3 regions of the Blastococcus sp. TML/C7B genome follow, and region 3 is predicted to be linked to each of the others. Evidence: riboswitches for the same ligand, from Rfam matches in the RefSeq annotation. Region 3 holds a riboswitch; each other region holds the start of a gene.
What was found. Region 3 has a riboswitch for S-adenosylmethionine ahead of JKP76_RS13475 (aminotransferase class V-fold PLP-dependent enzyme). Riboswitches for the same ligand answer to the same signal wherever they lie in the genome.

Region 1: another riboswitch for S-adenosylmethionine. It lies ahead of JKP76_RS05880 (bifunctional o-acetylhomoserine/o-acetylserine sulfhydrylase); the one in region 3 lies ahead of JKP76_RS13475 (aminotransferase class V-fold PLP-dependent enzyme).
Region 2: another riboswitch for S-adenosylmethionine. It lies ahead of thrC (threonine synthase); the one in region 3 lies ahead of JKP76_RS13475 (aminotransferase class V-fold PLP-dependent enzyme).

The regions. Positions count from the first base shown of each region.
Region 1 covers NZ_JAEOAA010000001.1:1,217,813-1,221,071, reverse strand. The annotation lists gene JKP76_RS05890 (amino acid ABC transporter permease) at 1-554, shown strand, start outside; gene JKP76_RS05885 (amino acid ABC transporter ATP-binding protein) at 593-1,345, shown strand; SAM riboswitch class IV at 1,522-1,640, shown strand; gene JKP76_RS05880 (bifunctional o-acetylhomoserine/o-acetylserine sulfhydrylase) at 1,685-2,977, shown strand; partial or broken gene JKP76_RS20455 (alpha/beta fold hydrolase) at 2,994-3,259, shown strand, end outside.
Region 2 covers NZ_JAEOAA010000001.1:465,225-468,483, reverse strand. The annotation lists gene JKP76_RS20080 (hypothetical protein) at 1-301, shown strand, start outside; gene JKP76_RS22025 (hypothetical protein) at 312-443, shown strand; gene JKP76_RS02325 (HAD family hydrolase) at 453-1,283, opposite strand; SAM riboswitch class I at 1,333-1,463, shown strand; gene thrC (threonine synthase) at 1,476-2,777, shown strand; gene JKP76_RS02315 (cold-shock protein) at 2,979-3,179, shown strand.
Region 3 covers NZ_JAEOAA010000002.1:95,595-98,853, reverse strand. The annotation lists gene JKP76_RS13480 (DUF1684 domain-containing protein) at 1-414, opposite strand, end outside; gene JKP76_RS13475 (aminotransferase class V-fold PLP-dependent enzyme) at 444-1,826, opposite strand; SAM riboswitch class IV at 1,862-1,974, opposite strand; gene JKP76_RS13470 (NADPH-dependent FMN reductase) at 2,064-2,576, shown strand; gene JKP76_RS24095 (hypothetical protein) at 2,736-2,819, opposite strand; gene JKP76_RS24090 (cysteine dioxygenase family protein) at 3,007-3,259, shown strand, end outside.

The sequences.
Region 1 (3,259 bases), on a different contig from region 3:
GCATCCCCTTCGACCAGCAGATCATGGACCTGTTCGGCTTCGAGGGGGACTGGCGCTTCCTGAGCCTGGACGGCAACGACATCTTCCGGGGTTTCATCGCCGGGCTGCTGGGCCTGGCGCTCTCCGAGGGCGCCTACGCGGCCGAGATCGTCCGCGCCGGCATCCAGTCGGTCGACCCCGGGCAGACCGAGGCCGCCGCCGCCCTGGGCATGAGCCGCGCCCAGACGATGCGTCGGATCGTGCTCCCCCAGGCGATGCGGGTGATCATCCCGCCGATGGGCAACGAGACGATCGCGATGCTCAAGGACACCTCGCTGCTCATCGCGGTGCCGGTGACCAACGAGCTCAACTTCCAGCTGCGCGCCATCGGCAGCCGGACCTTCCAGGTCATCCCGATGGCCGTGGCCTCGATCCTCTGGTACCTGGCGCTGGCCAGCCTGCTGATGATCGGCCAGTACTTCCTCGAGAAGCGGTTCAGCCGCGGCTTCGGGGTGCGCGAGACGCGGCAGCAGCGGGCCGCCCGCCGGGCCACCGAGATCGGGAGCACGCATTGAGCAGCGCCGTGAGCAGCCCGTCGCCCGCAGCTCCACCGATGGTGCGCGCAGAACAGGTGCACAAGCGCTTCGGGCACGTCGAGGTGCTCAAGGGCATCGACCTCGAGGTCGCCCCGCGCGAGGTCATGTGCGTCGTCGGCCCGTCCGGGTCGGGCAAGTCGACGTTCCTGCGCTGCATCAACCACCTGGAGCGGATCGACGCCGGCCGGCTGTGGGTGGACGGCCACCTGGTCGGCTACCGCGAGAAGGGCGGCCGGCTGCACGAGCTGCGCGACTCCGAGGTGGCCGCCCAGCGCCGCGACATCGGCATGGTCTTCCAGCGCTTCAACCTGTTCCCGCACAAGACCGCGCTGGAGAACGTGACCGAGGCGCCGGTGCAGGTGAAGGGCGTGGGCCGGGCCGAGGCCCGCGAGCGCGGCGCCGCCCTGCTGGAGCGCGTCGGGCTCGGCGACCGGGTGCACAACTACCCGAACCAGCTCTCCGGCGGCCAGCAGCAGCGGGTCGCGATCGCCCGCGCGCTGGCGATGCAGCCCAAGCTGATGCTGTTCGACGAGCCCACGTCGGCGCTGGACCCCGAGCTGGTCGGCGAGGTCCTCGACGTCATGCGCGGCCTGGCCGAGGACGGCATGACGATGGTCGTGGTCACGCACGAGATGGGCTTCGCCCGCGAGGTCGGCGACAGCCTGGTCTTCATGGACGACGGCGTCGTCGTCGAGGCCGGCGACCCGCGGCAGGTGCTCACCGACCCGCAGCACGAGCGCACCCGCTCGTTCCTCTCCAAGGTGCTCTGAGCCCCTGCAGCCACCCGTCGACGATCAGGTGACCTGATCATCGGGCGTCCTCCCTCACGGTCTGCGCTGAGGGAGGACGCAGCACGATCAGGTCACCTGATCCTGGCGTCACCGGCGCGGGGCGGGCGTGGGGCCGGTGTTTCACGTGGGACAACGGGATGCCTAAGATCACGTCGGCTCACGAGAGGCAGTGCGAAGCACCTGGCTGACTGCCCGGCAACCTCCTACTCCGTCTGAGGTGCTCCAGGGGAAGAGCCGGCTCGCGCGGCGCCCGCCGCGGGGGCAAGGACGGAGCTCCCGTGCGCCGCGGGATCTCCTGAGCGAGAGGAGACGGCGCACATGAGCGACCCGCAGAACTGGAGCTTCGAGACCCGGCAGATCCACGCCGGAGCCAGCCCCGACCCGACGACCGGCGCCCGCGCGCTGCCGATCTACGCGACCACGAGCTACCAGTTCCGCGACAGCCAGCACGCCGCGGACCTGTTCGCGCTGGCCGAGATGGGCAACATCTACACGCGGATCATGAACCCGACGCAGGACGCGCTGGAGCAGCGCGTCGCCTCGCTCGAGGGCGGCGTCGCCGCGCTCGCGGTCTCCTCCGGCCAGGCCGCGGAGACCCTCGCCATCCTCAACCTGGCCGAGGCCGGCGACCACGTCGTCGCCTCCGCCTCGCTGTACGGCGGCACGTACAACCTGCTGCACCACTCGCTGCCCAAGCTCGGCATCACGGTCTCCTTCGTCGAGGACCCCGACGACCCGGAGGCCTGGCAGGCCCTGGTCCGGGAGAACACCCGCGCCTTCTACGCCGAGACGATCGGCAACCCGAAGGGCGACATCCTCGACATCGAGGCCGTGGCCGGCGTCGCGCACCGCAACGGCGTGCCGCTGATCGTCGACAACACGATCGCCACCCCGTACCTGATCCGCCCGTTCGAGTTCGGCGCCGACATCGTCGTCCACTCGGCCACGAAGTACCTCGGCGGCCACGGCACCGCGATCGCCGGCCTCATCGTCGACGGCGGCACCTTCGACTGGCGCGGCGGCAAGCACCCCATGTTCACCACGGCCGACCCGACTTACCACGGCGTCGTCTACGCCGACCTGGGTGCGCCGGCCTACGCCCTCAAGGCGCGCGTGCAGCTGCTGCGCGACCTGGGCCCGGCCATCTCCCCGTTCAACGCCTTCCTGGTGGTGCAGGGCATCGAGACGCTGTCGCTGCGCATGGAGCGGCACGTGTCGAACGGGCAGAAGGTGGCCGAGTTCCTCGAGGCGCACGACGCCGTCGACCGGGTCAACTACGCGGGCCTGCCCACCAACCAGTGGCACGCCGCGCAGCAGAAGTACGCGCCCAAGGGCGCGGGCGCCGTCCTCACCTTCGAGCTGCACGGCGGCAAGGAGGCGGGCCAGAAGTTCGTCGAGGCCCTCGAGCTGCACAGCCACGTCGCGAACATCGGTGACGTGCGCTCGCTGGTCATCCACCCGGCGTCGACCACCCACTCGCAGCTGACCCCGGAGGAGCAGCTGACCACGGGCGTCACCCCCGGCCTGGTGCGCCTGGCCGTGGGCCTGGAGGGCATCGAGGACATCCTCGCCGACCTCGAGGCCGGGTTCCGGGCCGCGAAGTCGGCCTGACGGGTCCGGACGTAGCATGGGCGGGTGGGTCGAGGGGGATCCGGTCGGGAACCGGCTCTTCCTCGACCTGCCCGCCGTCGTCTTGGAGCGCGGCGGTGAGCTCTCGGCCGTGCGGGTCGCCTACGAGACGTGGGGGACCCTCGCGCCCGACGGCGGCAACGCGGTCCTGATCGAGCACGCGCTCACCGGCGACAGCCACGTCGTCGGCCCCGCCGGGCCGGGGCACCCGACCGGGGGCTGGTGGGAGGGGCTGGTCGGCCCCGGCCGCCCGCTGGACACCGA
Region 2 (3,259 bases), on a different contig from region 3:
CCACCTGCTGGTCGTGGGCACCCTGGCGTTCTGGTTCTCCACGATCACCGATGCGCCGCTGGCCGCCGTCGGCGGCGCGGTGTTCACCATGTTCGTCTTCGCCATCCTCGACCAGGTCGAGCAGCTGGGCTCGCTGCGCGACTGGTTCCCGACCGCCGGCGAGTTCGCCTGGGTCGACCTGCTGCAGACCCCGGTCCAGGACGGCGACCTGTTCCGCGGCGTCGTGCAGTCCCTGGTCTACGCGGCGCTGTTCACCGCGCTGGGCTTCCGCGCCTTCGCCCGCCGCGACGTGACCAGCTAGCTTGCCCGGCGTGACCCCGCCCAGCACGGTGCGTGCGCGCCTGGTCTGCTGGTGGCGCGGGCACCGCTTCGGCCCGCTGCGTCCCGACGGGACGGCGGCCTGCCGCCGGTGCCGCCGGGTCGTGCGGCCGCTGGACCGGTGACCCGCGCGCTCAGAGGCTCGCCCGCACCGCCTGCGCCCAGCCCTCGCCCATGGGCGCCCCGGTCACCGCGGCGTTCGGGACGGCGGCGATCCGGTCGGCCATCCCGTCGACCGCCGCGCCGTTGGCGGTGATCCACAGCCGGCCGACGGCGGCGGCCATGTCCAGGTCGCTGGTGCTGTCGCCGATCGCCACCGCGTCGGCCGGGTCGATGCCGCGGCGCTCGAGGTCCCAGGCGATGGCGGCGCCCTTGGAGATCCCGCGCGGCATGAGGTGGTAGACCCGCGGCGGCGCGGGATCGGGGGCCAGCGTCATCCGCGACGTCCGCTGGATCGCGCCGTTGTCGTTGAGGGTCAGCCAGCCCAGGCCGCGCTCGGCCAGCCAGGTGTCGACGGCGCGGGCGTCCACCCGGCCGCGGAGCAGCGCGTCGGTCTCGTGCGTGGCGTGCCACGGCGCGTGCCACTCCAGCCGGCCGGGGTGCGCTGCCATCAACTCCTCGACGACGCCGAGCGCGGCCATGGCCTCCATGGGCGTGCGCCCCTCGTGCTCGGCGGGCAGCTCGCCGGTGAGCTGCCGGCGCTCCCGGCCGCCGTCCCAGCTGACCGTCGCGCCCAGCTCGGCGATCGCGCCGTCGGCGGCGAAGATCCGGCCGGCCTCCACCACCTGGTCCAGCGTCCGGCCGCTGACCAGCACCAACGGGATCCCGGCGCGGTGCAGCTCCAGCAGCGCCGTCGCCGGGTCGGCGGTCAGATCGCGGCCGGCGGTGTGCCAGAACGACCCCCGCGGCCCCACCATCGTGCCGTCGAGATCGGTGTAGACGATGCGTGCTGCCACGCGCCCCATCCTGTCCGCCGCTCGCTACCGGCCGCCCGGTGGGTAGAGTTCGGTCGTTCACTCATCCAGAGGGGCAGAGGGACACGGCCCGATGAAGCCCCGGCAACCGCCGACTGCGCGCACGTCTGCAGCGGGAGGTGCCAATTCCGTCCCGCGCGGCTCGACGGCCCGACGCGGGGAAGATGAGGAGGTAGTCGTCGCATGACTCTGACCGCTCCCGGTTCTCTCCAGGCCGACTCGCACGCCGGTGGCCCGGTGCCGCCCTGCCCCGCGCGCGGGCTGATCTGCCGCAACTGCGGCGCCACCTTCGGTCTCATCGCCGAGCACGCCTGCGCCGAGTGCTTCGGGCCGCTGGAGGTCGACTACGACCCCGAGCTGATGAAGGCGGTGACCCGGGAGCAGATCGAGGCGGGGCCGCAGAACATCTGGCGCTACGTCGCGCTGCTGCCGGTCGGCCAGGACCCGGCCTCCCGCGTCTCGCTCGACCCGGGGATGACGCCGCTGGTCCGCGCCGACCGGCTGGCCGAGGAGCTGGGCCTCACCGGCGGGCTCTGGGTGAAGGACGATTCGGCCAACCCCACGCACTCCTTCAAGGACCGCGTGGTCAGCCTCGCCGCCACCGCGGCCAAGGGGCTGGGCTACACGAAGATCGCCGCCGCCTCGACCGGCAACCTGGCCAACTCCGTGGCCGCGCACGCCGCGCGCATGGGTCTGCCCTCGTTCGTGTTCGTCCCCTCCGACCTGGAGCCGGGCAAGATCGTGCAGTCGGCGGTGTACGGGCAGACGCTGGTCGCCGTCGACGGCTCCTACGACGACGTCAACCGGCTGACCAGCGAGCTCGCCGAGACCGACGAGTTCGAGGACACCGCCTTCGTCAACCAGAACGTGCGGCCCTACTACGCCGAGGGCTCCAAGACGATGGGCTACGAGCTGGCCGAGCAGCTGGGCTGGCGGATCCCCGCGCAGGTCGTCATCCCGATGGCCTCGGGCTCGCTGCTCACCAAGGTGGACAAGGCCTTCCGCGAGCTCACCGCCGCCGGCATCGTCGAGGCCACCGAGTGGACGATCTTCGGCGCGCAGTCGGCCGGCTGCGACCCGATCGCCACGGCCTTCGACAACGGCTGGGACGTCGTGAAGCCGGTCAAGCCGACCGGGATCGCCAAGTCGCTCAACATCGGCAACCCCGCCGACGGCCCGTACGCGCTCGACGCGATCCGCCGCACCGGGGGCGCCGTGGGCCGGGTGGGCGACGACGAGATCGTCCAGGGCATCCGCGACCTCGCCCGCACCACCGGCGTCTTCGCCGAGACCGCGGGCGGCGTCACCGTCGCCGTGCTGCGGCAGCTGGTGGGGAACGGGCGGCTGGACCCGGCGAAGGAGACCGTCGTCCTCAACACCGGGGAGGGGCTCAAGACCCTCGACCCGCTGGAGCCGGTCGTCGGCCCGACGCACACCGTCGAGCCCTCGCTGAAGTCGGCCCGCCAGGCCGGTCTGATCGGCTGACCGCGGACGGTGTCACCGGTTCAGGTGACACCGTTCGCCGGATCCGGCAACGAGTCGTGCCCGAAATGCGTGTGTGCCACGTCACTCTGCTGTACCTTTCCGCCCGGTTCGACCTCCATGTTCGTGTTCGCGGGCGGAAGAGCGAGACCTCGTCCGTTCATCAGGATGGGACGACCGCATGCACGAAACGTGGGAGCACACGTGGCACAGGGCACCGTGAAGTGGTTCAACGCCGAGAAGGGCTTCGGCTTCATCGCCGTCGACGGCGGCCAGGACGTCTTCGTCCACTACTCGGCCATCCAGATGGACGGCTACAAGTCCCTCGACGAGGGCCAGCGCGTCGAGTTCGAGGTCGTCCAGGGGGCCAAGGGCCCGCAGGCCGACGCGGTGCGCAGCGCCTGAGAACGCCGGCACGACCCGGAGGCCCGGTCCCCGCGAGGGGCCGGGCCTCCGGCGTTCCGGGGGACCCCTCCTTGCACTCG
Region 3 (3,259 bases):
CGCGAACGTGGGCGTTCCGCGGTGCTGCGTGCGCAGCGGGTGCGCGGGGTCGCGCGGCCGGACGATGTCGTGCCCGCCGCGGCGGGCCACCTCGATCTCGACCTCGCCCGCGCGGGCCGTGCGGCCGTCCCGCTCGGCGATCGGGCCGAAGGCGTGCCGGTCGCGGACGACGTGCCCGTCGACGACGAGCTCCTCGCCCGGGCCGAGGGTGACCAGCGGGCCGTCGGCGCCGGTCGACCACTCCCCGGGGACGCCGGGCAGGCGCTGCGGCTGCCCGGTCAGCCAGTGCAGGCCGGTGACGGCCAGGAAGCCGTGCGGATCGGCGCGGCGGAGCTCGTGCTCCCGGTGCCAGCGCGCCCAGTCCTCGGCGAAGGACGCGTCCGGACCGGCGGTCGGGGCGAGGGGAACGGTCACGGTCTCTGCTCCTCGGGGATCGCGAGTGGTCATCGGGTGGCCGGGCCGCAGCCGGCGCCCCGGGCCACGACGGCGGGGTCGGCCCCGCCGAGGCCGGCCAGCGGGCGCGGGTCGTCGACGGGCTGCCAGCGGCCGGCGACCAGCTCGTAGCGGTTGCGCGGGCCGTCGGCGAGGTACCGCGCGAGGGCGTCGACCAGCCGGTCGACGTCGTCGAGCGTGCTGCCCACGCCGACGCTGGCCCGCAGCGCGCCCTCGGGCACGCCCAGCCGGGCGAGCAGCGGGTGGGCGCAGAACCGCCCGTCGCGCACGCCGATGCCGTGCTCGGCGGAGAGGTAGGCCGCGACAAGGCCGGGGTCGGCGCCCTCGACGGTGAACCCCACGACGCCGGTGGGCTCGGCGGAGTCCGCCCAGATGCGCAGCAGCCGGACGCCGGGCAGCGCGCCCAGGCCCGCCGTCAGCCGCTCGCGCAGCGCCCGCTCGTGCCCCTCCAGCGCACCGGCGGGCAGCGCGGCCAGCGCCTCGCAGGCCGCGGCCAGGGCCACCGCGCCGAGCACGTTGGGCGAGCCACCCTCGTGCCGGTGCGGCGCGGGTGCCCACGCGGTCTCGGCGACCGACACCTCGTGCACCGCACCCCCGCCGGCCAGGTAGGCGGGGCCGGCGTCGAGCCAGTCGCGGCGGCCGACCAGCGCCCCGGCGCCGAAGGGGGCGTAGGTCTTGTGCCCGGAGAGGACGACGTAGTCCGCGCCCGTGGCGGCCAGGGAGAAGGCGCGGTGCGGCACGAGCTGGGCGCCGTCGACCAGCACCCGCGCGCCGGCCGCCCGGGCCAGGGCCACGACCTCCTCCAGGGGCAGCGACTCGCCGGTCACGTTGGACGCGCCGGTGACGGCGAGCAGCGCGTACGGGGTGCGGGCCAGCTCGGCGGCCAGCGCGCGGAGCGTGCCGACGACGGTCGGCGCGGTCGGCAGCACGGTCACCGGGCCGCGGCGCTGCCAGGGCAGCAGGTCGGCGTGGTGCTCGCAGTCGAGCACCAGCACCGCCGCGCCCTCGGCCACGCAGCCGGCGAGCAGGTTGAGGGCGTCGGTGGTGTGCCGGGTGAGGACGCAGACGTCGTCGTCGCGCGCGCCGACGAACCGCGCGACGGTCTCCCGCGCCGACTCGTACAGGGCGGTGGAGACCTGCGAGAGGTAGCCCGCACCCCGGTGCACGCTGGCGTACAGCTGGAGCGCGGCGGCCACCTGGTCGGCGACGCTCACCAGCGCCCGGGAGCTCGCCGCGGAGTCCAGGTCGGTGTACCGGGTGCGGCCGCCCGGGACGAGCGGGACCTCGGTGTCGGCGCCGACGACGGGCAGCAGCGGCCGGAGGCCGGGCCGGGACACGGCCGGGGCGGGCGGGCAGTCGAGCAGTGCGGGCATGGGAGTGCTCCTGGCGGGTCGGGGACCCGGGCACGGGTCCGCGCTTGCGGCTGCGGGACCGCAGCCGCCCGGTCGTCACCCGGGGCACCCCATCGCGGAGGAGGGTTGCCGGCCAGCAAGCCGGGGCTTCGCGCTGGCACTCGTGACCTGCTGCCACCTTGGCACGGGAGCACTCAATACGTCAAACCCGATCGGTATAGTGCGCTTTGCCGGTCCCGACCCCCGAGGAGCTCCCGCGTGACCACCGTCGCCGTCGTCGGCAACCCCAAGCCGCTCTCCCGCACGCGGGCGGCCGCCGAGCTGGTCGTCGAGCGCCTCACCGGCGCTCCGGCCGACGTCGTCATCGACGTGGTCGACCTCGGCGCCGGGCTGCTCGGCTGGGGCGACCCCGCGGTCGAGCAGGCGGTGGCGACCGTGCGCGGCGCCGAGCTGGCCGTCGTCGCCAGCCCGACCTTCAAGGCCACCTACACCGGCCTGCTCAAGCTCTTCCTCGACCAGATCGGCACCGGCGACCTCGCCGGCGTCACCGCGGTGCCGCTCATGCTCGGCGGCGGCCCGACGCACGCGCTCGCCCCCGAGCTGCTGCTCAAGCCGGTGCTGGTCGAGCTCGGTGCCATCACGCCCACCCGCGGGCTGTACCTGGTGGACAAGGCGTGGGACGCCCCCGGCGCGCTGGACGGCTGGCTGGAGCTCGCCACCGTGCAGGTCGCCGCCGCACGAGCCGGGCACCGCGGCGGTGCGCCGCGATGACCACCCGCCGGCGGCTCCTCGCCAACCGCTTCACCCGCCGCTGCGCGGTCGACCTGCTGCGGACGGCCAGCGCGCTCTGTCCGGGCTGCTGACGCACGCCCCGACCCCCCGACTCCTGCGCTCCCCCGGCACCGCCGGGGTCATCGAGCGCGCCCTCGATCAAGGAAACCCCATGCCGCACAGCACCCTCCTGCGCTCTGCCCCTGACAGCACCGCCCCTGACAGCACCGCCCCTGACAGCACCGCCCCCGACAGCACCGCCCGCCGCACCGGGGCCGCCGGCCTGGCCGCCGCGCTCGCCGCGGCCTCGGCGCACTGGATCGACCTGGTCGAGTACCGGTCCGGCAGCCGCTGGACCCACCTGCTCGACCCGGCGGCCGCCGCCGACGTCCTCGATCCCTCGCTGCACCCCGAGCTGCGCGCGGCCCAGGTGTGGCTGCTCTCCTGGCTGCCCGAGCAGGGCACGCCACTGCACGACCACGGCACCTCCTCCGGCGCGTTCGCCGTCGTCCGCGGCACGCTCACCGAGCGGGTCGTGGCCGCCGGGCGGACCGGCGTCACCGACTCCGCGCACGACCTGGACGCCGGCCGGGTGCGGCACTTCGGCCCGCACTACGTGCACCAGGTGACCAACACCGGCCTGCAGGCCGCGGTGAGCGTGCACGTCTACACCCCGGGCCTGG